One region of the Pantoea sp. nfd-35 genome, then DNA from elsewhere that is predicted to be linked to it. Evidence: predicted binding sites of a transcription regulator. Region 1 holds the regulator's gene; the other holds the start of a gene.
The links. Region 1 encodes LexA, which represses DNA repair genes until DNA is damaged. Its sites were predicted from a motif close to TNCTGTATGTACATACAGNA; they were not measured.
Positions count from the first base shown of each region.

Region 2: uvrB (excinuclease ABC subunit UvrB) is a predicted target of LexA. The motif match lies at 1,333-1,352, and genes of this name have one in related genera.

Region 1 is NZ_CP122403.1:4,196,620-4,199,858, reverse strand. It holds gene plsB (glycerol-3-phosphate 1-O-acyltransferase PlsB) at 1-805, opposite strand, end outside; gene P9J57_RS19435 (diacylglycerol kinase) at 934-1,302, shown strand; gene lexA (transcriptional repressor LexA) at 1,409-2,023, shown strand; gene dinF (MATE family efflux transporter DinF) at 2,134-3,239, shown strand, end outside.
Region 2 is NZ_CP122403.1:3,066,197-3,069,435, reverse strand. It holds gene P9J57_RS14265 (ABC transporter ATP-binding protein) at 1-553, opposite strand, end outside; gene uvrB (excinuclease ABC subunit UvrB) at 1,430-3,239, shown strand, end outside.

The DNA.
Region 1 (3,239 bases):
TCACGCGAATGGCTTCATAGGAGAAGTTGGCGGCAATCTCTTCCATCATCTCGATGGCGTTCTGCTGCGCCTTCTCATGGGAAATCTTTTTACTGCGGGCTTCGTCTTCTACCGCTTTTTCAATCGCCTTCGATTGCAGCAGGCGGTTGAACAAATCCTGGCGCGCGGGAAGGCGCGGGCCAACAGCCGCCAGACGCTGACGGGCAAAGTGGATACGGGCAACCCGGGCCAGTTTCTGGGCGATGGATTTATCCGTGCCGTGCTCAGTCGCCATACGACGCAGAGAGACGGTCGGTGAGAAGCGCACAAAACTGTCACGTCCATGCCAGAGCACGGCAAAGAATTTTTGTACGCCGTTAAGCAAGCGCAAATGCGGTGGATTGTCTTCACCCTGCACTTCCCGGCCAGGTGCACGACCAAACATAACTGAAACCGGTAACATCTGAATATCAAGCTCAGGATTACTGCGGTGCAGATCAAGATATTCGTGGAAGATTTTTACCGACTCGACGCTGGGCACGAAATAGGGGAACACGCGCGGACCGTCGTGAATAAAGACATGGCGCGGCAACAGGGCCCCGTCAATCTCCAGTGGTGAGAGCGGATCGGGCAGATCGTGCCGGATGCACTGCGCACGCAAAGTGAGGAGATCGGCCTTTGAATCATAAGGCAGGACATACATAATAGGCCGGGTAGGATCCAGCCCATGTTCGGATACGGGATCGGCCGGAATGGCCTTACTCTTTACCAGAAACGAAAGGGGTAAATTCAGTAATTTATAAAAAAGTATACGCCAACCTGACATAGACAATATGAAGCCTCTTGTTAGCAAAGCGGCGCAAGCTTATCAGAAAGCGCAGCAAAAATCTGTGACAGCGACAATTGTGCGCTGCCCAATATTGACGTCAATCCTTTGAAAAGAGTTCCTTTATTATGACAAATAATGCCACCGGCCTTAACCGTATTGTGAAAGCGGCCGGCTATTCATGGCAAGGTCTGCGTGCTGCCTGGCAGCACGAAGCCGCTTTTCGTCAGGAAGCGGTTGCCGCAGTGGTGGCGATTATCCTGGCCTGCTGGCTGGATGTCGATACTGTTTCGCGCATCCTGATGATTGGTTCTGTCGTGCTGGTGATTATTGTCGAAGTCCTGAACAGCGCGATAGAAGCCGTGGTAGACCGCACAGGCCAGGAGCGTCATCCGCTTGCCGGGCGGGCAAAAGACATGGGATCCGCTGCCGTTTTTATCGCAATATTACTGGCCCTTTTTGTCTGGGGAACGCTGCTTTGGTCGCATTTGCGATAAGCGTTCCATCTCGGCTCAAATAACTGATTTTGACCTGAGTTTTGGTTTCCATTTCACCAATACCTGTATATACTCACAGCGACTGTATAAACAACCAGGGGGCGGGATGAAAGCATTAACCAGCAGGCAGCAACAGGTCTACGACTTGATTCGCGACCACATTAATCAAACAGGCATGCCGCCAACGCGTGCAGAAATTGCTGCACAACTCGGTTTTCGTTCGCCCAATGCGGCCGAAGAACACCTGAAAGCACTGGCGCGTAAAGGCGTGATTGAAATTGTCTCTGGTGCGTCCCGCGGTATCCGTTTGTTAATGGAAGAAGAGCCATCAGACGGCCTGCCGCTGATCGGTCGTGTTGCCGCCGGTGAGCCATTACTGGCTCAGGAACACATTGAAACGCATTACAAAGTGGATCCCGACATGTTCAAGCCTTCAGCCGATTTCCTGCTGCGCGTAAGCGGTATGTCAATGAAAGACATCGGCATCATGGATGGCGATCTGCTGGCCGTACACAAAACGCAGGACGTGCGCAATGGTCAGGTTGTGGTGGCGCGCATCGATGACGAAGTCACGGTAAAACGCTGGAAAAAGCAGGGTTCTGTGGTGCATCTCTTACCTGAAAACAATGATTTCGAGCCTATCGTTGTTGACACCCGTGCCCAGTCACTGACCGTTGAAGGTCTGGCCGTGGGCATTGTGCGTAACGGTGAGTGGCTGTAAAACCGGTTAAGATTGTCGGCTTTCGTCAATCTTACTATTCCCCTGCTTGTCCTTACTTTTCCGCTGTGGGTTGACCTGAAACCCCGGCGGTTCATCGCACGGATTTACGAATGCGCTTTCTGACGGCTACCGATAAAAAACTGTGGCGGTTAGCGCTGCCCATGATCCTGTCAAATATTACGGTTCCTTTGCTCGGCCTGGTCGATACGGCCGTTATTGGTCATCTCGACAGTCCGATCTATCTGGGCGGCGTCGCCGTCGGCACGACCGTCACCAGCTTTGTCTTCATGTTGCTGCTTTTTCTACGCATGAGCACTACGGGCTTAACGGCACAGGCATTCGGTGCGGGCGATAAGACCGCGCTGGCGCGTGCGCTGACACAGCCACTGATCATCGCCCTGGTGGTCGGCATCCTGTTTATCTTCCTCCGCTATCCCGTCACCGCATTGGCGACCCGCTTTGTCGGTGGGGATCCGTCGGTGCTGGAACAGGCTGCCCTGTTTATTCATATTCGCTGGCTCAGCGCGCCCGCAACGCTGGCTAACCTGGTAATCCTGGGCTGGCTGCTGGGCGTTCAGTATGCCCGGGCACCCGTCATCCTGCTGGTGGTGGGGAATGTCATCAATATCCTGTTAGATCTTTGGTTGGTTCTGGGCCTGCACTGGGGCGTGGCCGGTGCCGCCACCGCCACCGCGCTGGCAGAATACGCGACGTTGCTGGTCGGTATGGCGATGGTGTGGCGCGTATTAAAGCTCCGTGGTATCAGGTTTGATATGCTCACCCGCAGCTGGCGTGGCGATATTCACCGCCTTCTTCGCCTTAACCGCGATATCTTACTGCGCTCATTGCTCTTGCAGCTCTGCTTTGCCTCGCTGACCGTACTGGGTGCCCGTATTGGCCCGGATGTGGTAGCGGTAAATGCTATCCTTCTGATGTTTATTACTTTTACCGCTTATGCCCTGGACGGCTTTGCCTATGCCGTCGAGGCCTTTGCTGGCGAAGCACACGGGGCAAAAGACGGTAGCCGACTGCAGCAGGTATGGTTGTCTGCCTGTCGCCAAGCCCTGTTAGTGGCGCTGTTTTTCTCGCTGGCCTATGCTTTTTTTGGCTATCAGATCGTGACTTTGCTGACTTCTATTCGTGCACTGCAAGAGGCGGCCGATAGTTTTCTGATTTGGCAGATGGTGTTACCGCTGATCGGCGTCTGGTGCTATCT
Region 2 (3,239 bases), 1.1 Mb from region 1:
GACGAATCAGATTCCCCATCTCTTCTTCCAGCCAGGGCGCCATGCCGTCGGCGGGCTCATCCAGAATCAACAGGCGGGGCTGCAGCACCAGCGCACGGGCCAGTGCCAACTGCTGCTGCTGATAGACCGGCAAGTCGCCGCTGCGCTGCTGACGCAGCGAATAGAGCGCGGGTAACAGATCAAAGATCATTTCCGGGATCGCCCGATAAGCGTCATTCGCCTGTGCACCTGCCAGTAAGGCAATCAGTAAATTATCCTCAACGCTCATCTGAGTAAAAATGTGGCGCCCCTGCGGAACAAACCCGATCCCCTGTCGGGCCCGCAGCTCAGCAGGCTGCGAGAGCAGGTCTTCCGGCGGCGAGCCATCCTGCTGCCAGCTGATCGTCCCGCTGTTAATCGGTAGCTTGCCCATAATGCAGTTCACCAGCGTGGTTTTTCCCATACCGGGGCGTCCCAGTATGCCGGTGCAGGTGCCGGGAGGCAGATCAAGATCCACATTCCAGAGAATATGATTTTTACCGTAAAACTGATTCACCGACCGTAAACTTAGCATCTGACGCGCTCCTTCCAGATAATTAACCTGAATGCTTTCGCCGTTCATTTCTGGTAAATCGCTCTAATGAGATAGCGGCGCATTTCACGCGGCTACTGCCTGTAACACTCAGATGAGAGAGCATGCAATTACCAGGCCAGAGTCTCAACGGCGAGTGGAGTCGGGGCTAACCAGTGAAAATCACCCTGTTTAAAGATAAATAAAAGTTAACAATTCCACGTCAGGACGCTTACGCGGTACAGCGTTGGTGCAGGTTCATGAAGCCGGGAAGTGCACCTGCTCGTTAATGGGGCAATAAAAAAAAGAAAAGTGAGACGCACTTGTCGCCGATCAAGGCACGGATTGCGCTGATAGCTAAATCACTACCCGTTAGCGTCAGAAAATAAGCGAAAAAAAATATTTTTTTATCGCCCAAAGGAGAGTGAAAAAAATTATACACAGCCGATGTGCAAAGGGCTGTCATTAGTTATCCACTATTCCTGTGGATAACCTTGTGCATTAGGTAATGAAAACAGGTTGGAAGCGAGGAAATACGGGGCCTGGTAACCCGATGATGAGAATCTGGGCTTTTTAAAGTAACGACATTAATTCAGTGACTTAGCAAAAAACAAGCCTGCCGGATTGGGGCCGATTCATCAAACTGCAATTTTATGACACATGCTTGACAAATGTTAAATCAATATCGGGCTTGGGGATAACCTTGCGCAACAGAATCCGGTTAGCGCGCGCGATAATGTCAAAGAGTCAAGCGTAAAGTGGTTGCCGTTACTGTGCATCAATACTGTTATTATATCCAGTATTTTTTTCTGGCAAAATCGCCATAGCAGAGTAAAATAATGGGCTGCCCGCCGTCTTTCATCTGCAGGAACCGCATTCATGAGTAAAGATTTTAAACTGAACTCCGCTTTCAAGCCTTCCGGCGATCAGCCAGAGGCGATCCGTCGTCTTGAAGCCGGACTGGAAGATGGCCTGGCGCACCAGACGCTATTAGGCGTTACCGGATCGGGTAAAACCTTTACCGTGGCTAACGTGATCGCCGATCTTAACCGGCCCACCATGGTGCTGGCACCGAACAAAACGCTGGCGGCCCAGCTGTATGGTGAGATGAAGGAGTTTTTCCCGGACAACGCGGTGGAGTTTTTTGTCTCCTATTACGATTACTACCAGCCTGAAGCCTATGTCCCAAGCTCTGACACCTTTATCGAAAAAGACGCCTCGGTTAACGAACACATCGAGCAGATGCGTCTTTCCGCCACTAAAGCATTACTGGAGCGGCGTGATGTTATCGTCGTTGCCTCGGTGTCGGCCATTTACGGTCTGGGCGATCCCGATCTTTATCTGAAAATGATGCTGCACCTGACGCGCGGTATGATCATCGACCAGCGCAGCATTCTGCGTCGCTTGTCAGAGCTGCAGTACACGCGCAACGACCAGGCGTTTCAGCGCGGCACCTTCCGGGTGCGTGGCGAGGTCATCGATATTTTTCCGGCAGAGTCCGATGATATGGCACTGCGGGTGGAGTTATTTGACGAAGAGGTCGAGCGCCTGTCCCTGTTTGATCCGCTCACCGGGCAGGTTGAATCGGTTGTACCGCGTTTTACCATCTATCCGAAAACGCACTACGTTACGCCGCGTGAGCGCATTCTGCAGGCCATGGAAGACATCAAGGTTGAGCTGGCCGACCGGCGTAAAACCCTGCTGGAAAACAACAAACTGCTGGAAGAGCAGCGCATCACTCAGCGCACCCAGTTTGATCTGGAGATGATGGGCGAGCTGGGCTACTGCTCCGGCATCGAAAACTACTCGCGTTACCTGTCAGGCCGTGGGCCGGGAGAGGCGCCGCCTACGCTGTTTGACTATCTCCCCGCAGATGGCCTGCTGGTGGTGGATGAGTCCCACGTCACGATTCCCCAAATTGGCGGCATGTACCGTGGCGACCGTGCACGTAAAGAGACGTTGGTAGAGTACGGTTTCCGACTGCCTTCGGCGCTTGATAACCGTCCGATGAAGTTCGAAGAGTTTGAAGCGCTGGCCCCTCAGACGATCTATGTGTCGGCAACGCCGGGCAAATATGAGCTGGAGAAATCCGGCGACGAGGTCATCGATCAGGTGGTGCGTCCAACCGGCCTGCTGGATCCGATTCTTGAGGTCCGCCCCGTGGCGACGCAGGTTGATGATTTACTGTCTGAGATCCGCCAGCGCGTTACGATCAACGAGCGCGTCCTGGTGACCGTCCTGACTAAACGCATGGCGGAAGATCTGACAGAGTACCTTGAAGAGCACGGTGAAAAGGTGCGCTATCTGCACTCGGATATCGACACGGTGGAAAGGATGGAAATCATTCGTGACCTGCGTCTGGGCAAATTTGACGTACTGGTTGGGATCAACCTGTTGCGAGAAGGGCTGGACATGCCTGAGGTATCGCTGGTGGCCATTCTGGATGCGGACAAAGAGGGCTTCCTGCGTTCGGAGCGTTCGCTGATTCAGACCATTGGCCGTGCGGCACGTAATATTAACGGTAAAGCGATTCTGTATGGCGACAAGATCACGCCTTCAATGGCCAGAGCGATTGAAGAAACGGAACGCCGCCGTGAGAAGCAGCAGCGGCATAACGAAGAAAACGGCATCGTGCCTCAGGGCCTGAACAAGAAAATCACCGATATTCTGGAACTGGGCAATAACGTGG